Halotia branconii CENA392: one gene and its partners. The protein of the gene in region 3 binds, or shares a complex with, the protein of the main gene of each other region. Links are inferred from orthologs where the notes say so. Each region holds a gene or a part of one and is shown on either strand. Other genes may lie near its edges.

What was found.
Region 1: the proteins of QI031_RS27655 (region 3) and nuoH are in contact, whole or in part, in a cryo-EM structure (PDB 6ZJN), measured with the Thermus thermophilus proteins. The link is inferred for Halotia branconii CENA392 from one-to-one orthologs. Residues at the interface, in WP_223903221.1 of Thermus thermophilus: Pro35, Ser36, Asp139, Gly141, Ala142; in WP_096411122.1 of Thermus thermophilus: Ala224, Glu225, Gln226, Glu227, Ala295, Trp297, Phe298, Arg299.
Region 2: the proteins of QI031_RS27655 (region 3) and ndhC are in contact, whole or in part, in a cryo-EM structure (PDB 6ZJN), measured with the Thermus thermophilus proteins. The link is inferred for Halotia branconii CENA392 from one-to-one orthologs. Residues at the interface, in WP_223903221.1 of Thermus thermophilus: Met26, Thr27, Asn29, Gly31, Pro32, His34; in WP_096411116.1 of Thermus thermophilus: Glu45, Ser46, Asn48, Pro50, Ala51, Gly52, Glu53.
Region 4: the proteins of QI031_RS27655 (region 3) and ndhK are in contact, whole or in part, in a cryo-EM structure (PDB 6KHJ), measured with the Thermosynechococcus vestitus proteins. The link is inferred for Halotia branconii CENA392 from one-to-one orthologs. Residues at the interface, in WP_011057128.1 of Thermosynechococcus vestitus: Pro17, His18, His19, Pro20, Ser21, Met22, Val25, Arg27, Met29, Thr31, Ile38, Asp39, Cys40, Glu41, Pro42, Val43, Ile44, Gly45, Tyr46, Leu47, His48, Arg49, Gly50, Met51, Lys53, Ile54, Asn57, Arg58, Pro65, Tyr66; in WP_011056552.1 of Thermosynechococcus vestitus: Leu46, Met47, Tyr48, Thr50, Ala51, Cys52, Phe54, Ile55, Glu56, Ala58, Ala59, Ile61, Gly62, Ser63, Arg64, Phe65, Asn76, Pro78, Thr89, Thr91, Lys93, Met94, Ala97, Leu101, Met123, Phe124, Ser126, Asp127, Ser128, Tyr129.

What each region holds. Positions count from the first base shown.
Region 1 is NZ_CP124543.1:2,799,304-2,804,245, forward strand. The notes cover bases 100-2,957. They hold nuoH (NADH-quinone oxidoreductase subunit NuoH), read right to left. Parts: upstream 2,159-2,957; coding sequence 1,040-2,158; downstream 100-1,039. Other genes in these bases: QI031_RS12240 (NADH-quinone oxidoreductase subunit J), read right to left, coding at 100-285; ndhI (NAD(P)H-quinone oxidoreductase subunit I), read right to left, coding at 369-953; QI031_RS12255 (citrate synthase), read right to left, coding at 2,640-2,957. In the rest of the region: more of QI031_RS12240, read right to left, coding at 1-99; more of QI031_RS12255, read right to left, coding at 2,958-3,776; phosphohistidine phosphatase SixA, read right to left, coding at 3,889-4,383; QI031_RS12265 (DUF58 domain-containing protein), read left to right, coding at 4,587-4,942. UniProt on the Escherichia coli protein: NDH-1 shuttles electrons from NADH, via FMN and iron-sulfur (Fe-S) centers, to quinones in the respiratory chain. The immediate electron acceptor for the enzyme in this species is believed to be ubiquinone.
Region 2 is NZ_CP124543.1:3,498,213-3,503,243, forward strand. The notes cover bases 1-2,947. They hold ndhC (photosynthetic/respiratory NAD(P)H-quinone oxidoreductase subunit C), read right to left. Parts: upstream 1,682-2,947; coding sequence 1,319-1,681; downstream 1-1,318. Other genes in these bases: QI031_RS15275 (NAD(P)H-quinone oxidoreductase subunit J), read right to left, coding at 71-598; ndhK (photosynthetic/respiratory NAD(P)H-quinone oxidoreductase subunit K), read right to left, coding at 591-1,328; QI031_RS15290 (rubredoxin), read left to right, coding at 1,877-2,212; QI031_RS15295 (photosynthesis system II assembly factor Ycf48), read left to right, coding at 2,303-2,947. In the rest of the region: more of QI031_RS15295, read left to right, coding at 2,948-3,322; psbE (cytochrome b559 subunit alpha), read left to right, coding at 3,442-3,687; psbF (cytochrome b559 subunit beta), read left to right, coding at 3,697-3,834; photosystem II reaction center protein PsbL, read left to right, coding at 3,848-3,967; QI031_RS15315 (photosystem II reaction center protein J), read left to right, coding at 4,037-4,159; QI031_RS15320 (photosystem I reaction center subunit VIII), read right to left, coding at 4,305-4,415; QI031_RS15325 (Rad2 family DNA repair protein), read right to left, coding at 4,524-5,031. UniProt on the Escherichia coli protein: NDH-1 shuttles electrons from NADH, via FMN and iron-sulfur (Fe-S) centers, to quinones in the respiratory chain. The immediate electron acceptor for the enzyme in this species is believed to be ubiquinone.
Region 3 is NZ_CP124543.1:6,317,405-6,322,431, forward strand. The notes cover bases 2,085-5,027. They hold QI031_RS27655 (NAD(P)H-quinone oxidoreductase subunit H), read right to left. Parts: upstream 4,177-5,027; coding sequence 2,992-4,176; downstream 2,085-2,991. Other genes in these bases: QI031_RS27645 (glycosyltransferase), read left to right, coding at 2,085-2,097; QI031_RS27650 (hypothetical protein), read left to right, coding at 2,190-2,561; rsmH (16S rRNA (cytosine(1402)-N(4))-methyltransferase RsmH), read left to right, coding at 4,413-5,027. Outside these bases: QI031_RS27640 (ATP-binding protein), read left to right, coding at 207-659; more of QI031_RS27645, read left to right, coding at 934-2,084.
Region 4 is NZ_CP124543.1:3,495,588-3,500,649, forward strand. What follows is about bases 2,085-5,062. They hold ndhK (photosynthetic/respiratory NAD(P)H-quinone oxidoreductase subunit K), read right to left. Parts: upstream 3,954-5,062; coding sequence 3,216-3,953; downstream 2,085-3,215. Other genes in these bases: menH (2-succinyl-6-hydroxy-2,4-cyclohexadiene-1-carboxylate synthase), read left to right, coding at 2,085-2,422; QI031_RS15275 (NAD(P)H-quinone oxidoreductase subunit J), read right to left, coding at 2,696-3,223; ndhC (photosynthetic/respiratory NAD(P)H-quinone oxidoreductase subunit C), read right to left, coding at 3,944-4,306; QI031_RS15290 (rubredoxin), read left to right, coding at 4,502-4,837; QI031_RS15295 (photosynthesis system II assembly factor Ycf48), read left to right, coding at 4,928-5,062. Also shown: QI031_RS15260 (sensor histidine kinase), read left to right, coding at 1-735; QI031_RS15265 (hypothetical protein), read left to right, coding at 1,139-1,477; more of menH, read left to right, coding at 1,583-2,084. UniProt on the Escherichia coli protein: NDH-1 shuttles electrons from NADH, via FMN and iron-sulfur (Fe-S) centers, to quinones in the respiratory chain. The immediate electron acceptor for the enzyme in this species is ubiquinone.

The DNA of each region.
Region 1 (4,942 bases), 3.5 Mb from region 3 along the record:
AACTCCAGCGCTAGGAAATGGTGCAAAATCCTGGCGTTTGTTTACCAACATAATGGCAAACAAAATCAGCACATTCACTGCCCCCACATAAATCAATACTTGTGCTGCTGCGACAAAGTCACCATTTAGCAATAAGTATATTCCTGCCATGCTGATGAATACGCCTCCTAGCATAAAAGCAGAATAAACGATGTTAGAAAACAGCACTACACCGATGGCTGCACCAATCATCATTACACCTAATATGCCAAACGAAACAAACTGTACTCCTTCGGCTAGATTCACTATTTTTTGTCCTTTGTTCAGTTATTAATTGTCAGCGATGCACTGAGCTTGTGGAAGTGTTGTTAGTTACTAATGACTAATGACTATTTTTCAGTTTGTTCCATAAGGTCTTCTGGATGCGAACCAGCGCGAGGCGCATCAGTAGGCAGATCATGTGGGTCCATAACACCCTTGGGTAAGTAAACTAATTCACGTAAGGGTGTAACCATTGGGTCATTTGTGACTTTGTAGGGTAGGCGACCAAGTGCTACGTTGTCATAGTTTAATTCGTGGCGATCGTAAGTGGAAAGCTCATACTCTTCTGTCATTGACAAACAGTTAGTTGGGCAAAATTCCACACAGTTACCACAAAAAATACAAACTCCAAAGTCAATGCTGTAGTGCTTAAGTTTTTTCTTTTTGTTAGCTTTCTCAAATTCCCAATCGACTACAGGCAGATTAATCGGACAAACCCGAACACAGACTTCACAGGAAATGCATTTATCAAACTCAAAATGAATCCTGCCACGAAACCGTTCGCTAGGAATCAGTTTTTCATAAGGATATTGCACAGTAACCGGACGTCGGCGCATGTGGTCGAAAGTGACAGATAGTCCCTCACCGATATAACGACCGGCTTGTACTGCTTCTTTGGCGTAATCACCAACTTGCTTTAAGAACTTTAGCATCGTGTTTTACTCTCTCTCTTCAGGTCATAAGAGTTAGGAGTGAGGAGTTAATAAAATACTCATAACTCATAACTCATAAGTCTCTATTAGCCACCAAAGGCGATGGGGAAGGCTAATTTCAGGGCTGCGGTTAATAAGAGATTAACCAAACCAACTGGTAGCAAAAACTTCCATCCTAAATCTAACAGTTGGTCAATCCGAACCCGTGGTACTGTCCAGCGTAATAAGATAGCGGTAAACACTAGAAAGTAGGCTTTGATTACAGTCATAACGATGCCCAAGGAGGCTGTGACTACCTGTAATACGGGATTTGCTTCACTAATTCCCAGCCAGCCAGCAATGATGTTGATAGGGATAGGAAAGTCCCAACCACCTAGGTATAAAACTGCTACGAGTAAAGCCGAAAGCACTAAGTTGACATAAGAACTGAGATAAAACAGTGCAAATTTCATTCCAGAATATTCAGTCTGATAACCTGCGACTATTTCTTCTTCTGCTTCAGGCAGGTCAAAAGGCATTCGTTCGCATTCAGCAAGGGCGGCTATCCAAAAGATGATGAAACCCACTGGTTGCCGCCAAATGTTCCAGCCGAGAATACCATAACCGGATTGCTGATTAACAATATCAACAGTGCTGAGGCTGTTAGACATCATCACGATCGCTAGTACACTCAGCGCTAGAGGAATTTCATAGCTAATTGATTGTGCTGCTGCCCGCAACCCTCCCAAGAGAGAGTATTTATTATTAGAGGCGTAGCCGGCCATCAACAACCCAATTGGCTGAATGCTAGACAAAGCAATCCATAAGAAGATACCTGTTCCCACATTTGTAATGACGATGTTCTGTCCAAAGGGAACAATCAAATAAGACAGAAATACTGGTAATACAACAATGATTGGGCCTAGAGTAAATAACCATTGGTCAGCTTTAGCTGGCACAATATCTTCTTTAAATACCAGTTTTAGACCATCTGCTACTGGAGCTAGTAAACCCAAAGGCCCAATAAATTCAGGGCCTATCCGCTGTTGTGCTGATGCCGAAATTTTTCGTTCTAGCCAAACACAAACCAGTACCCCCACTGTTGCTCCAATGAGCATTAGTATCATCGGCAAAGGCATCCAAATAGCTTTGGCTGTACCTGCTGGTAGTCCTAAATCCATTAAGGATTCGATAAAAGTTCCTTGGAGGTCAATTCCTGAGTTCATGTTTCTGCTCTTTAAGTCAACTGAAGTGTGAAATATGAAGTATAAAATTTCAGTTTGGACTAACGCCTTGCTACGCTAACATCCTTCAGCCTTCATGCTTTCACCCTGCCTGATTGAAGATGTTTTTGCAAATTCCCATGCCTAGTATATCGTTGGATGGTTTTTGGCTCTTGAAACTATAGGAGAACTTTTGCTTATGATAATGATTAAGATTTATGGAAAGTGGGCATAGGGAAGAAAAGGAATTGGGGCAGGGTGCGGGGTGTACGCCTTGGCTACTTCGACTACGCGGTAGTTGAGCGCAGTCGAAACTCAGTACAAGACGCTCAGCGACCGGGGGATGAAGAAAGTTACCCCTGCCTCCCCTTTCCTAGTCCCTAAGACTAACTCTTAGCCCAAAAAGGCAAGATAAAACTACCGCCTCCATTTTGACAACGGTTTTCTAATTTACTTGGTCACTGGAGGCTAAGATGACTGCTAGTTAACGTTGGTCAATGGGTCTATAAGGAATTTCGTGCTGACCATTATAAATTTGGGTAGGACGGAAAATCCTGTTTTCTGCTAGTTGTTCTTTCCAGTGGGCTAGCCAACCAGCAACACGGGCGATCGCAAATACGGGTGTAAACAAGTCTGTAGGAATCCCCATTTTCCTATACACCAAACCTGAGTAAAAGTCAACATTAGGATAAATCCCTTTGCCACTCAACTTTTCTGTGACCACTCGCTCTACTTCTTGGGCAATTTCGTAATATTTGTCTGTCCCAAACTTGGCAAACAACTGTTCTGCAAGGTTTTGTAAGATTGTGGCTCGTGGATCTTTGACTTTATAAACACGATGCCCAAAACCCATAATTTTGGCTTTGCGTTGGATAAGATCTTCTACATAAGGACGTACATTTTCTACAGAGCCAATTTCTTCTAACATCTGGATCACTTCTTCGTTGGCTCCGCCATGCAACGGGCCTCCTAAAGTTCCGACGGCGCTAGCAACCACGGCATAAGGATCAGTCAAGGTCGAAGCTGTCACCCTAGCACTGAAAGTAGAAGCATTCATTGTATGCTCGACATGAAGTATCAAGCAGATATCAAAAATTTTCGCCGCTAACGGATCAGGTTCTCGCTCATTGAGCATGTATAGGAAATTGGCAGAGTAGTCTAAGTCATCACGCGGCTTTACAGGGTCATTACCTTTTCGCATTAACTGGAATGCCGCTACCATCGTGGGAATAGTTGCTATTAGCCGCACCACAGAATCTCTAATGTAGGCAGGGTTATGTAAATCTCTGAGCGAATAAAACAACCCTAAAGCAGCAGCAGAGGCTTGTAGAGCATCCATTGGGTGACCGCTTTCTGGAAAGCACTTCATCATGTCCCGGATGCGATATTTGATTCGTCTGTGGTAGCGAACTTCATGCTCAAACGCTGCCAATTCTTCTTGACTTGGCAGTTCGCCCCAGATTAAGAGATAAGCAGTTTCCAGAAAGGTACTTTTTTCTGCTAATTCCTCAATCCGGATGCCACGATATTCTAGAATTCCCTTTTGCCCATCTACATGACTGATACTTGATTGGGCGGCGGGAATGCCTTCTAAACCAGGCTTGTATTCGCACACCATCATGGCAACACCATTTACTTTGTGAAATATCCGATCACGCTAACTTACCAGAAATTATTTTTGCCATAACAGTAGCCGATCTAACAACAATTTTTTGAGAAGAGTTGAAAACCTGTTACAGCAGGTACTTGGGTGGTGTCAACCAAAACATCTGACTACGACCCACAGGCGAACCTGTTTCTGGTAGTTTTACTCCGATCATACCTGCTTTTTTCAAGACAAAACTGTCTTTGGCTTCTCCCCAAAGGAGAATTTCTGCCCAATTGCTCAAACAAGGCTCATGGCCTACTAAGGCAAGTTGGGTATTTTGGGAATAATTTTTGGGTTCTAGCCAGTCAACCAGCCAACTAGAAATGTCACCATTAAAGGCCAAGTGGTGAGATTCTTCTAGTTGGCAACTAAGTTTAGCGGCTATGAGAATTTCAGCTGTTTGGCGGGCGCGGACTAAAGGACTGGTGAGAATTAAATCAAACTGTAAACCCAAATTTTTAATTCTCTGGGCAACTTTCTCTGTTTTTTGCCGACCTTCTGGGGTGAGACTTCGTTCTTCGTCCTTTATGTTATTCGTCTGTTCTTCGGCGATGCCATGACGAATTAAATATAGTTCCATATAGCGCAGAAGATTTATTGGTACATTGTTAAACCACTAGTGTACAGTTCGGCAAAAATATGTAAGTTAAATGTGGAACAGCTTATGACACCAAGTAATTACGAATTACGAATTACGAATTAGTAATTATTTGGTCATTGCTACCATAATTTTCTATACAAAAGAAAATTGGTATTAATAATTTTATCCTCCACCCTTAAAAAATGGTTCCGTCAAAACGTGTTTATTGGTTGTTGATATTTGGCATTGCGATCGCCTTGGTCATATCCCTATTTTTTAGCATTGCGGCAAGCATCGTCGTCACTGTGCTATTTGATTTTACTGTTTTGGGATTGATGGTTGTGGATGGTTGGCGATCGCAGTCTGGACGCGTACAAATTAGCCGTGAATTACCGCCACGATTGTCTATTGGGCGGGATAATTTGGTTGTGTTAACAATAAAATCAGCAAATGCCAATGCTGTAATTAAAATTCGAGATGACTATCCCCCAGAATTTGGCGTATCTACATCCACACTTAACGCCACTGTTCCTATGAATACCACCCAAGAGTTGAGATA
Region 2 (5,031 bases), 2.8 Mb from region 3 along the record:
CATTCAAACGAGAAGCGCTATAGAGATGAGACTTCAACATTCTCACCAGTTGATTGAAACTCACCACTATTTAATAAGCATCTTGCAGCTCGTAAAAATCAGGCGAGATATAATCCTTCCGCAAAGGCCAGCCTACCCAATCTTCCGGCATCAAAATCCGCTTTAAATTGGGGTGTCCTTCGTAGATAATGCCATACATGTCGTAAGACTCGCGCTCTTGCCAGTCAGCGGTCTTCCAAATCCAATACACTGAAGGCACTACAGGATTTTCTCTTGGCAAAAAGACTTTTATCCGTACTTCTTCAGGTTTATCAGCATTATCACCAACTTTAATCAAGTGATACACACTAACTAAATCTTGTCCTGGGCCAAGATCAATACCAGACTGAAACTGGAGATAATTAAAACCGTAAGCATAGAGGGCTGTAGCGGTGGGCAGCAAGAAATCTGGCTCCACTTTAATTATCTCTACGCCGTTCTTATCTGGTTCTAAAAACTCATGCTCAAAACCATTTTCTGTCAACCATTGGGAAACTTGGCCGGCTTTGACTAAAGAGTCTTCCTCTGCTGGTACTGGTTTAGATTCTTCTTCAGCCACGGTTTTGCTCCTCTTTTTGGGTTTTTGCTGTCAGCAGTGCAGGTGGTACAGGTAAACCAATTGCTTCTGTCAACTCCTTCGGTGGTACATTGCGAGTGTCTGAGCGCAAATACTTACCAGTTAAAATTTGCTCTGTTGGCTTCAGATTATGAGTTGTGCTGTAAAAACGGTGAGTTTGCTTGATTTGATCGCGTTCTTGCATTGAATCATTAGCTATCTTTTTCCGTAGCTTAATGATCGCATCGATAATTGCTTCTGGACGAGGAGGACAACCAGGCAAGTACACATCAACAGGAATCAATTTATCAACTCCCCGAACAGCAGTCGGAGAATCCACGCTGAACATTCCGCCAGTGATTGTACAAGCTCCCATCGCAATTACATATTTCGGTTCGGGCATTTGTTCATAAAGACGCACCAATTGGGGTGCCATCTTCATGGTAATTGTCCCTGCGGTAATAATTAAATCGGCTTGACGGGGGCTAGAACGAGGAATTAACCCGAAACGGTCAAAGTCAAATCGAGAGCCAATTAAAGCTGCAAACTCAATAAAACAGCAAGCTGTACCAAATAGTAACGGCCACAAACTCGAAAGCCGTGCCCAGTTGTAGAGGTCATCAACCGTAGTCAGAATCACATTTTCTGAAAGGTCTTGAGTGACTGTGGGACGCTCAATAGGATTGATGATTTGTTCTTTGTCCTGGGTTGTTAAATTAGGATTCAAGACCATTCCAAAGCTCCTTTACGCCATGCGTAAACTAAGGCGACTACAAGAATTGCAATAAAAACTAAGGCTTCAATGAATGCCAGTAATCCTAGACGGTGGAAAGCAACCGCCCAAGGATACAAGAATACAGTCTCTACATCAAAGACCACAAAGACTAGCGCAAACATGTAGTAGCGGATGTTGAACTGAATCCAGGCTCCCCCAATTGGTTCCATACCAGATTCGTAAGTGGTGCGCCGTTCTAGGCTGTTACCACTGGGTCGGAGGAGCTTGGATGCTGAAAGTGCCAAGGCAGGCACTAGGCTACAGATAATTAAGAAGCCTAGAAGGTATTCGTAACCGCTGAGGACAAACACAATGAATATCTACCGCTTATGGTGTAAATAAGGCTGTTACTTTCTTTTACATTATATCTTTTTGGGTTTTCTGAAATCTGGGAAACAAAAGGACTTCAGGTATTTGATTCGTTTTGGCTAGTGATAGAAAAGTCTAACAATTATGTCATAATTTTTAACGTATATTTAAGAATTACCTTCTGCGAGGCCTGAGCCATGAGCGAACAAGCTGTTGATACTTCGCTGTTAGACCGCTACGAGTGTCGCTCCTGCGGTTATGTTTATGAACCCGAAAAAGGTGACAATAGCAATGATATTGCTCCAGAGACACCTTTTGCAGAATTACCCATAAATTGGCGCTGTCCAGTTTGTGCTGCCAAGAAGACCGCTTTTGCCAACATCGGCCCTGCGGGTACAGCATCTGGTTTCAAAGAAAATCTCGGTTATGGATTGGGTGTTAATCAACTAACGCCAACGCAAAAAAATATCCTGATTTTTGGTGCTTTGGCTTTGGGTTTCTTGTTTTTTATCAGTCTCTACGGCTTACAATAAGACCCGTTATCTTTTTTACTCAATTTTTAGGGCGACTACTGCCCTTAAGGTCAAAAATTTAGAAAACCAATAAGAATACTGATGCATTCAATAGGTCTTGTGAAAAGTTGGCAAAGAATATTTGCCTTGTTGATAATAGTCCTCATCTGTATAGGTTGTAGCCAAGTACCCTCTATTAGTTACAACCCCTGGAAAATAATTTCTGTGCCAACAGACGCTAAACTACTAGACATTGCCTTTACTAATGATCCTCAACATGGTTTTTTAGTAGGTAGCAATGCCACTCTTTTAGAAACCAATGACGGTGGTAATACTTGGGAACCTTTAACACTGGCACTAGATGATCCTAAGTCTCGCTTTGACTCAGTTAGTTTTGCTGATCAAGAAGGCTGGATTGTGGGAGAGCCTTCTTTACTTTTACATACCACCGATGAAGGCCGTTCTTGGTCGCGTATTCCCTTAAGCGAAAAGCTACCAGGAAGTCCGATCGCCATCAAAGCACTAGGTAATAATACTGCTGAAATGGCTACTAATGTGGGAGCAATATACAAAACCACAGACGGTGGTAAAAATTGGAAAGCCCAAGTAGAAGCAGCTGTCGGTGTTGTACGTAACATGGAACGTTCTGCTGATGGCAGATATGTTGCTGTTTCGGCTAAAGGTAGCTTTTACTCAACTTGGGAACCAGGACAAAATGCTTGGGTTCCCCATAACCGCAATAGTTCTCGCCGTGTAGAAAACATGGGCTTTTCTGAAAATGGACAGCTGTGGTTATTAGCGCGGGGAGGTCAAGTACAATTTAGTGACCCAAATCAATCTGACGAGTGGCAAGAAGCCCAAAGTCCTGAGTTGTCCACAAGCTGGGGTTTATTAGATTTGGCATATCGCACACCAGAAGAAATTTGGATAGGTGGCGGTAGCGGTAATTTACTGCGGAGTGCTGATGGTGGCAAAACTTGGGAAAAAGACCGCGCAGTTGAAGATGTAGCTGCTAATTTGTATAAAATCGTCTTTTTTCAGCCAGAGCAGGGATTTATCATTGGCGATCGCGGTGTCTTACTGAAATATCTCCCGAAATTGGAACAAACCCCCTCTACAGAGTCAGCTTAAGGGCATCTCAGCCATCAGTATTTATCTCAATTTCTGAGAAGAACGTTGCAACTTGTAACTCTTTCTAAACTTTGTAGGATAATAGACTCAATAACGTCTTTGTGAAGGCAGGAATATAAATGTCAGGTACTACTGGAGAACGTCCGTTTTCGGACATTATTACCAGCGTTCGTTACTGGGTAATTCACAGCATCACCATTCCAGCATTGTTCATTGCCGGTTGGTTATTCGTCAGCACCGGACTGGCTTATGATGTGTTTGGTACACCTCGTCCCGATCAGTATTACACGCAAGCACGGCAAGAAGTGCCGATTGTGAAGAACCGTTTTGAAGCTAAAAAACAAGTTGAACAATTTATTAAGTAGTTTGAGATCATGACTAGCGGCAATAACATTAATCAACCAGTTACCTATCCAATTTTTACAGTTAGATGGCTGGCAGTTCACACTTTAGGTGTACCAACCGTCTTCTTTTTAGGCGCGATCGCCGCCATGCAGTTTATTCAACGCTAGGAAGGAGCCAATCATGGAAAGAACACCCAACCCTAATAATCAGCCGGTTGAATTAAATCGGACTTCCCTATATCTGGGACTACTACTGATTTTTGTCCTAGGGATTCTATTCTCCAGTTACTTCTTTAACTAACTGGAACTATTGTTGTAAATCTGTGCTTATTTAATCTGTGTTGATTTGTTGTTAAGGGAGGAGAAAGCTGTGTCTGCTGGAAGCGGAAGAATTCCCCTGTGGGTCGTCGCTACGATCGCAGGATTAGGTGTAATTACAGTTGTAGGCATTTTCTTTTATGGAGCCTATGCCGGAATTGGTTCTTCAATGTAAGAATCACTTCGATTTAAGATCATTCAATCTGGACTTTCTAGCATTTGTTTAGAAATCGACATTAAAAAACCGCCTGTCTCTATGAGATGGGCGGTTTTTCAATAATTGATCAGTTGCACAGTCAAGTTGATAAAAAATAGCTCAACTAGACCATATCATCCCTTTCAATGTATAAAAACAGAAACGCGAATACCACAGCGGAGAAAACCCAACCAATGATGGGAACGAAAATAGAAGGCAAAAATGAAGCTGCCATAGTAAATAGTCCTGTTCAATCACATTACAATTCAAAATGAGCTTACTGCAAATTCAGCGGCATTTCTGAAAATCTCAAGATTTTTAACACAGGTTCTGTAACAAGTGTTCAAATACCGAACAATTCATCTAGTTGCAAATTTGGCAAGTCTGGAGGAATCACAGCCCGCACTACTGTAACTTTATGACTCTCTTGCTGGGTAGACACATTTAAAGCGATCGCCTCCAAGCGAATTTCTAAACAGCCAAAAGGAACATTTAATTGAGTAATTACTTCCAAACCTCCCCCAGAACTAGGTAACAAATCTTTAAGCAAATGGGGACCGTCCAACAACCAGCGAGTTTGACAATCTTCAACCCATAGCTTCACAACAACTTGAGGGCTAACATTAGGCAATTCTACGCGCACTCTGATCAATTTACCAGCAATCAATTCACCGTCTGGTACATGTAATTGCGGAACTGGTAAAGGCTCACTGATTGCCTCAGCCTGATGTAAAGGAACAGATAAATCTGAAATTGGTTGCACTTGATCTTCATCAGTCTGACTACTTAGCGCGTCTACTTCAATTTCGCTTGTATCATCTACAACAATTTCCTGTGCTAACCAAGCTGAT
Region 3 (5,027 bases):
ACATCTCTGGGTTCAAGTCCTTCACCAATTGGTGGAAAACGTTGGTGTGCTTTAATGCTACACCATACCCCTGATAACTGATTTAATAATCCAGACCACTTCTTTAATTTTGAGTTTTGAATGCAAAAGCGATTCCAAAATCTCAAATCGCTATTACGACGACAAATTCCAGCATTTTTACTTATTTTATATTCAAGTCACGGTCAATGCTTAGCATGGTGAAGCGAGACCATCTGACAGTTAAGAGCGACCTTAAGCTCTTAAATAAAGTGCAACAATGGTTTGATCAATTTTGTCTGCAACATGTGTCTCAACTGGGCTGGTCAGAAGGCCAACTTTATCGCCTCAATTTAGCATTAGCAGAGGGCTTTACTAACGCAGTTCGTCATGCTCATCGTGCTTTACCACCCGAAACAACCATAGAGATTCAAGTGAGTCTGTGGATTAACAAACTAGAAATGAGAATTTGGGATCATGGAAAACCTTTTGACCCCAATGCGATCGCAGAACCAGAACCAGGTACTCTACAAGTAGGAGGTTACGGATGGTTTTTGTTGCGGCGTTTGGCTGACCATGTTGTTTACGAACGCAGTACAGATGGTAGAAATTGTCTTTTGATCGTCAAATATGCCAATGAAGGTCAAGGGCATGGAGCATAGGGAATGGGGCATGGGGAAGAGTTACTAATGCCGTAGCGTCTCATTGGCGCAGTCTCTCGTACTTTACTATGAGAACAGAAGCAAGGTTAAGTCTAGTAGCAAGACGGGGTTTAATGCTGACTTTTGCTGAAAGTTTTGGTATAAAAAAAATTACTCATTATAGTAAAGTCAGCATACGATTTGCAGTTACTCCTTTGCTAGGATTTGGCAGCAGTGCTGCAATTTCAAAACATCACCCGCTGCTATATCATCTTTGGGAAAAGTAAAGATATAAATGCTAATTGATACAGTGGGAGAAAACCTAGATATAAGCAAAAATTCTGGCAAACAAGCTCGTCATGTCTTCGTTTTTTTAGAGATTTTTACGCACGAAGGCGGGATTCAATCCTATGTAAAAGATATTTTTCGTAGTTATTTGGGATTGAATACAGGCTATCAAGCAGATGTATTTTTGCTACGCGATACTTTTAAATGCTCAAATCCTTTTGAGTCCGATAATTTAAAATTCCATTACTTTCAAAATCAATCCCCTCAAATAGGTAGAGTCAAAATGGGGGTAACTCTGCTGAAATATCTGTTACAAAAACGCCCCAAACATGTTTTTTGTGGTCATATTAACTTAGCAGTACTGATCCAAAACCTTTGCCAACCGTTGGGTATTCCCTACACAGTTCTAACTTATGGTAAAGAAGTTTGGGAACCACTTAAAAATCAAGAACACCGCGCTCTCGCTTCAGCAGCCGGAATTTGGACAATTAGTCGCTATAGCCGCGATCGCGCCTGTGCTACTAACGGTTTAGATCCCAATAAAATCAAAATGCTTCCTTGTGCGATTGATGGTGAACAATTTACTCCTGGTTCTAAGCAGCTAGAATTAGTTGAAAAGTATGGTTTAACAGGAAATAAAGTCTTAATGACTGTAGCGCGGCTATGGTCAGGAGATATTTACAAAGGCGTAGATGTGACAATTCGCGCTTTACCACAAATCGCTCAAATTTTCCCAGAAGTGAAATATTTGGTAATTGGTCGTGGTGATGACCAACCAAGATTAGCTCAGTTAGCAGAAGATTTAGGTGTGAGCGATCGCGTAGTGTTTGCGGGTTTTGTGCCTACAGAAGCATTAATGGCACATTACCACCTCGCTGATGCTTATATTATGCCTTCTCAAGAAGGCTTTGGCATTGTTTATTTAGAGGCGATGGCTTGTGGTTTGCCGGTGTTATCTGGTGACGACGATGGATCAGCCGACCCCTTGCAGGATGGTAAACTAGGATGGCGAGTACCCCATCGTAATCCAGAGGCGGTAGCAGCAGCTTGTATAGAAATTCTTAAAGGAGCTGATCAACGTTGTGATGGACAATGGTTGAGAGAGCAAGCGATCGCTCTTTTCGGTCAAGATGCCTTCCAACAGCGATTGCAAGAATTACTGTCATCTTGAGTTTTTAGTCAATAGTCCTAAGTTTTTGACCATTAACTTTTGACTCTGGGCTAAACTCGCTATCCTAGAAATAGCAGCATGATTTTTAAAAAATGGGTCTTAAATCTTTACAATTAAGTCTTGTGAATCTTCGCCCTTGGCTAATCTTGTTAGCAGTAGCTTGGTTGCTGGCATCAGTAGGTTTGGGCTGGTTAGTGAACTCGTTATTGATTCTTTTCGGATTGCTATTATTAGCACCCGTTGTGGCTTTTTTCGGGTTTCGATGGTGGCTGCAACGCAACTTGGTTACTGATCAATGTCCCGTGTGTAATTATGAATTTACAGGTTTAAATAGTAGTCAGTTGCAGTGTCCTAACTGTGGAGAGCAACTTTCAGTACAACAGGGTCATTTTCAGCGCTTCACACCAGATGGCACAATTGATGTTACAGCGATCGAAGTACCAACAAAATCACTAGAAGATTAAGCAGTTGGTCTAGTAGATATTTTATAAGTCATTTTAAAAGGGCTAATCTTAGCTACTATCAAAAGTTTGATATTTTTTAGAGACGTTGCAGTGGATACAACGTCTCTAATTAGGGCTTGCTGAAAAAGTGATGAAAAGCCAGAGAGGGATTAATTAGGGCTTGCTGAAAAAGTCTTTTGGTAGGGGTAGGCAATAGGGAACAGTTTTATCCCTATGGTTTCCAATTTTTTGAACTCCAAAAAATTTGATATCCAAGGTTTTTAAGGCTTATACGCCTATTTTCATGCACTTTAGATAGATATTTTGGCGTTGCTGATTTCATGTATGAAAATGATTCTGCATGATATTAAAATCCTTGTAGAGACGTTGCGTTGCATTGCAACATCTCTACATCTGGATTTATAACGCAATTCAGCAACGCCGATGTTTTCTACCTATCCACAGATCCCATAATCACATCAACACTGCCAAGAATCACTACAATATCTGCAACCTTCATCCCTCGCAGTAACTCAGGGATAATCTGGAGGTTGTTAAAATCCGCCGGGCGAATTTTCCACCGCCAAGGAAAGACGTTATCATCACCAACTAGATAAATTCCTAGTTCACCTTTACCGCTTTCAATACGAGAGTAGATTTCACCTTTGGGCATCTTAAAGGTAGGAGAAACTTTCTTACCAATGTATTGATAATCAAATCCATCCCACTCTGATTTTTTCCCAGCAGCTAGACGCTTGGCTTCTAGGTTTTCGTAAGGGCCTCCAGGCAGTCCTTTGATAGCTTGGCGAATAATCTTGACAGATTCGCGCATTTCCCGCATCCGCACCACATAACGGGCAAAACAATCACCGGCGGTTTCCCAATGCACGTCCCAGTCAAAGTCGTCGTAGCATTCATAATGGTCTACTTTCCGTAGATCCCATTTCACCCCAGAAGCGCGTAACATTGGCCCAGACAAGCCCCAGTTAATCGCTTGTTCGCGGGTAATAGTGCCAATTCCTTCAATACGCCGCCGGAAAATTGGGTTATTAGTAACTAAGCGTTCGTATTCATCAATTTTAGGCAATAAGTAATCACAAAAATCTAAACACTTATCTACCCAACCATAAGGTAAATCAGCAGCTACACCACCAACGCGGAAATAGTTGTTATTTACCATCCGGTAGCCTGTGGCGGCTTCCCATAAATCGTAAATCATCTCCCGTTCCCGGAACTGGTAGAAAAAGGGAGTTTGAGCGCCCACGTCAGCCAGGAATGGGCCAAACCACAGTAAGTGATTCGCGATTCGATTTAATTCCAGCATAATCACGCGGATGTAGCTGGCACGTTTAGGAACAGCAACACCTGCTAACTTTTCTGGGGCGTTGACAGTAACGGCTTCGTTAAACATTCCCGCTGCATAGTCCCAGCGACTAACGTAGGGAACATACATAACATTAGTACGATTCTCGGCAATTTTTTCCATTCCCCGATGGAGATAGCCGATAACTGGTTCACAGTCAACGACATCCTCGCCATCCAAGGTGACAATTAGCCGCAGAACCCCGTGCATTGAGGGATGGTGTGGCCCCATATTTAGCACCATTGGCTCAGTGCGGGTTTCTAGTCTGGTCATAGATTTTGTGTTCTCCCGTTGTGTTCGTGTAGCGTGCCGAAGGCAAATTTTGAATTGAACCGCTAAGATGCCAACTAGAATGTTTTAGTTTGTTGCACTTCTTCAACTATTATATGGAAGCTCGATATCCACTTAATTAAGGCATCAGATTTTTTTCACTTCATCATCCTGCAACTAAAGACATAAAAAAAGAATACATAATTAAAGTTCATCTGTGGTTTTTTGCCTTAAGTCTCATGAATCGTCAGCTAGCTATTGAAGAACCGACATTTTCTCATCTACCAGTGTTACCGCAGGAAGTTATTGCAGGTCTTGCGGTATCTCCAGGAGGTCATTATTTGGATACGACTGTAGGTGGTGGAGGTCACAGTCGTTTGATTTTAGCAGTTGCACCAGATGTACAAGTGACGGCGATTGACCAAGATGAGGATGCTTTAGCAGCAGCGAAGAAAGAATTAGCTGAGTTTGGCGATCGCGTACAATTTATCTATAGCAATTTTGCTGAGTATCAGTTTCCTCCTAACACTTTCGATGGTATTTTAGCTGATTTGGGGGTAAGTTCTTACCATTTAGACCAAGCAGAACGGGGTTTTAGCTTTCGCCAAACTGCAAATTTAGATATGCGAATGGATCGGGGGCGATCGCTAACTGCCGCTGATGTGATTAATAATTGGGATGAAGCAGAATTAGCTGATATTTTCTTTAAATATGGTGAGGAGAGATTATCACGGCGGATTGCTAGACGGATTGTCGAACGACGACCGTTGCACACGACTACAGAATTGGCTGAGGTGATTGCTTCTTCAGTTCCCCCAAAATACCGCTATGGCAGGATTCACCCCGCTACCCGT
Region 4 (5,062 bases), 2.8 Mb from region 3 along the record:
CGCCCCGATGTAGAATTACTCCAAGCTTTTGCCCATGAAGTTCGCACCCCTTTAACAACTATTCGCACCATGACTCGCTTGCTGTTAAAGCGGCGAGATTTACCAGCTAACGTCACCAGTCGCTTAGAAATTATTGACCATGAGTGTACCGAGCAAATTGACCGAATGGAGTTGCTGTTTAAGGCCGCAGAACTGGAAACTTGTGCAACGGTAAAATCTTCAAGCACTCAACTAACACCAATGTCTTTAGATCAAGTGTTGCAGCAGAGTATTCCCCGGTGGCAACAAGCAGCAAATCGGCGCAATTTAACTTTAGATGTAGTATTACCTCAACAACTACCAACAGTGGTAAGCAATCCAAATATGCTGGATCGCATACTTACTGGTCTAATGGAAAATTTTACCCGTAGCTTACCTGCTGGCAGCCATATCCAAGTACAAGTAATCCCCGCTGGAGACCAACTAAAATTACAACTATCGCCTCAAACCCATTGTCAAGATACAAATAAAACCGCTACACCTGCAACACCACCAATCCGTAAAGCCCTTGGTCAATTGTTGATGTTCCAACCAGAAACAGGTACGATTAGTTTAAATATTACTGCAACCAAGCATCTGTTTCAAGCAATTGGGGGCAAACTAATTGTGCGTCAACGTCCTCAGTACGGGGAAGTCTTAACTATTTTCTTACCCTTAGAAGTTAGTAGTAAGCAAAAGTTAGGAGTTAGGAGTTAGGAGTAATAAATTTCTCACTCATTGTTTATTGATTTAGATTAAGCTGATGTGCAGCCCAGTTATGTAGTACAAAGACATAAAATTATTGTATTGTGGGCAGCATTCGACTGATACTATTTCACGAAATTATTGATACAAATTAATTTTCTTACTCCCCCTGCCTCCTCTGCTTCCCCTGCTTGCCCAAATGTATCAACTTTAAAGTGAAACGGTATGAGCGCTCACGCCAAAATCTTGTCTGTGTTCTATATACTGATATTTAAAAGTTAGAATTTGTATATACAACTTTGTTTTACTCTCAGCTGTTCGTTATACAAAACTCTAAGTTAAACTAAAAGATATTGGGATAAAAATCTCTGGCAGTAAGTTCGACAGACTACCAATTTTTATCACTCCAGTAACAATGTCTCAAGAACACAATGAATCACACCAACTTCAGCAACTAGCAAGTCTCAAACCAAAACACTTTGCTGATTTAATTAGGACTGCACAATTAGTTTTTGATCCTGCTGCGGGACTTTCTGGAAGACATCTCAAAGTTGACTGGCAAGAGTTTGGTATTCCCCAAGATGTAGTAGAAAATCTCAAATTACTTGGTCAGCAATATCAATACGCATCTCCTCACATTCCTGGTGATGTTATTTGGAGTCAATTGACTCCAGAAACTCGTATATGGTTTCTCAACAATAAAGATAAATTGTGGGAATTTGAGGAAGTTTTTCCAGCACTAGACGAAGATTAAGTTCTAGCCGGAAAAAGTAAGTAGTGAGGAATCACCACTGCGTTAATTATTTATCGGAGTACAACATCTGTTGTACTCCTTTAATCTACAATATCTTACTAAACTATGACACAAGAAAACTATCAATTTCACTATTATCTAATTAGCAAACATGGAAAACCTTTAATTATGTTTTTACATGGCTTTATGGGTAATATTAATGAATTTAATGAAGCCATCAAATTATTAGATAATAACTTTTCTTATCTGATACTTGACCTTCCCGGACATGGAAAAACCCAAGTAATAGGTAGCGACGAATATTATACTATGGCAAATATTGCCCATGCCTTAATCAACTTACTGGACGAATTGAAAATTGACAAATGCTTCTTAATTGGTTATTCAATGGGTGGAAGATTAGCCTTATACCTTATTCTACATTTTCCAGAGCGTTTTTATAAAGTTGTATTAGAATCTGCTTCTCCAGGTTTGATGACAGCAGCAGAACAGTTAGAACGAGTTAAGAGTGATGCTCAAATAGCCAAAAAATTAAGACGAAGTTTAACAACAAATGACTTTTATGCTTTTTTATTAAATTGGTATAGTCAGCCAATTTTCGGCTCTATAAAAAATCATCCACAGTTAGACTTAATGCTAGAAAGCCGGTTACAAAATGATCCCATAAAACTAGCTAAATCTTTACAATTTATGGGTACTGGTAGTCAACCTAGCTTGTGGGAAAAACTTTCAGAAAATACAAAACCTTTGTTGCTGATTTCTGGAGCTTATGATCAAAAATTTATAGATATTAATACAGAGATGACTAAAATATGTAAAGTTGCCCAACTAAAAATTATTAATGATTCTGCACATAATACTCACTTTGAAAATACCTGGGAATTTGTAGAAAATATCAAAAACTTTTGGTTTGATAAAAAAACAGCCCCGGTTAATCTGTGTTGACCATTAGCTGTTAAGTAATAAAATCAGGACTTACGCAAGCAAAATTTATCATTGCGATCAAAACGCAGTGTAGGGATGCAATCCCAGAGTTTTAGGCGATTTAGTCACCCCTCTTTGTCATTAAAGAGGGGCTATAGCAGTTCCCAATTATGTGAGGTACATAGCCCCTAGTCCCTAGTCCCTGATCTTAACGACATGTACCTCATTCAAACGAGAAGCGCTATAGAGATGAGACTTCAACATTCTCACCAGTTGATTGAAACTCACCACTATTTAATAAGCATCTTGCAGCTCGTAAAAATCAGGCGAGATATAATCCTTCCGCAAAGGCCAGCCTACCCAATCTTCCGGCATCAAAATCCGCTTTAAATTGGGGTGTCCTTCGTAGATAATGCCATACATGTCGTAAGACTCGCGCTCTTGCCAGTCAGCGGTCTTCCAAATCCAATACACTGAAGGCACTACAGGATTTTCTCTTGGCAAAAAGACTTTTATCCGTACTTCTTCAGGTTTATCAGCATTATCACCAACTTTAATCAAGTGATACACACTAACTAAATCTTGTCCTGGGCCAAGATCAATACCAGACTGAAACTGGAGATAATTAAAACCGTAAGCATAGAGGGCTGTAGCGGTGGGCAGCAAGAAATCTGGCTCCACTTTAATTATCTCTACGCCGTTCTTATCTGGTTCTAAAAACTCATGCTCAAAACCATTTTCTGTCAACCATTGGGAAACTTGGCCGGCTTTGACTAAAGAGTCTTCCTCTGCTGGTACTGGTTTAGATTCTTCTTCAGCCACGGTTTTGCTCCTCTTTTTGGGTTTTTGCTGTCAGCAGTGCAGGTGGTACAGGTAAACCAATTGCTTCTGTCAACTCCTTCGGTGGTACATTGCGAGTGTCTGAGCGCAAATACTTACCAGTTAAAATTTGCTCTGTTGGCTTCAGATTATGAGTTGTGCTGTAAAAACGGTGAGTTTGCTTGATTTGATCGCGTTCTTGCATTGAATCATTAGCTATCTTTTTCCGTAGCTTAATGATCGCATCGATAATTGCTTCTGGACGAGGAGGACAACCAGGCAAGTACACATCAACAGGAATCAATTTATCAACTCCCCGAACAGCAGTCGGAGAATCCACGCTGAACATTCCGCCAGTGATTGTACAAGCTCCCATCGCAATTACATATTTCGGTTCGGGCATTTGTTCATAAAGACGCACCAATTGGGGTGCCATCTTCATGGTAATTGTCCCTGCGGTAATAATTAAATCGGCTTGACGGGGGCTAGAACGAGGAATTAACCCGAAACGGTCAAAGTCAAATCGAGAGCCAATTAAAGCTGCAAACTCAATAAAACAGCAAGCTGTACCAAATAGTAACGGCCACAAACTCGAAAGCCGTGCCCAGTTGTAGAGGTCATCAACCGTAGTCAGAATCACATTTTCTGAAAGGTCTTGAGTGACTGTGGGACGCTCAATAGGATTGATGATTTGTTCTTTGTCCTGGGTTGTTAAATTAGGATTCAAGACCATTCCAAAGCTCCTTTACGCCATGCGTAAACTAAGGCGACTACAAGAATTGCAATAAAAACTAAGGCTTCAATGAATGCCAGTAATCCTAGACGGTGGAAAGCAACCGCCCAAGGATACAAGAATACAGTCTCTACATCAAAGACCACAAAGACTAGCGCAAACATGTAGTAGCGGATGTTGAACTGAATCCAGGCTCCCCCAATTGGTTCCATACCAGATTCGTAAGTGGTGCGCCGTTCTAGGCTGTTACCACTGGGTCGGAGGAGCTTGGATGCTGAAAGTGCCAAGGCAGGCACTAGGCTACAGATAATTAAGAAGCCTAGAAGGTATTCGTAACCGCTGAGGACAAACACAATGAATATCTACCGCTTATGGTGTAAATAAGGCTGTTACTTTCTTTTACATTATATCTTTTTGGGTTTTCTGAAATCTGGGAAACAAAAGGACTTCAGGTATTTGATTCGTTTTGGCTAGTGATAGAAAAGTCTAACAATTATGTCATAATTTTTAACGTATATTTAAGAATTACCTTCTGCGAGGCCTGAGCCATGAGCGAACAAGCTGTTGATACTTCGCTGTTAGACCGCTACGAGTGTCGCTCCTGCGGTTATGTTTATGAACCCGAAAAAGGTGACAATAGCAATGATATTGCTCCAGAGACACCTTTTGCAGAATTACCCATAAATTGGCGCTGTCCAGTTTGTGCTGCCAAGAAGACCGCTTTTGCCAACATCGGCCCTGCGGGTACAGCATCTGGTTTCAAAGAAAATCTCGGTTATGGATTGGGTGTTAATCAACTAACGCCAACGCAAAAAAATATCCTGATTTTTGGTGCTTTGGCTTTGGGTTTCTTGTTTTTTATCAGTCTCTACGGCTTACAATAAGACCCGTTATCTTTTTTACTCAATTTTTAGGGCGACTACTGCCCTTAAGGTCAAAAATTTAGAAAACCAATAAGAATACTGATGCATTCAATAGGTCTTGTGAAAAGTTGGCAAAGAATATTTGCCTTGTTGATAATAGTCCTCATCTGTATAGGTTGTAGCCAAGTACCCTCTATTAGTTACAACCCCTGGAAAATAATTTCTGTGCCAACAGACGCTAAACTA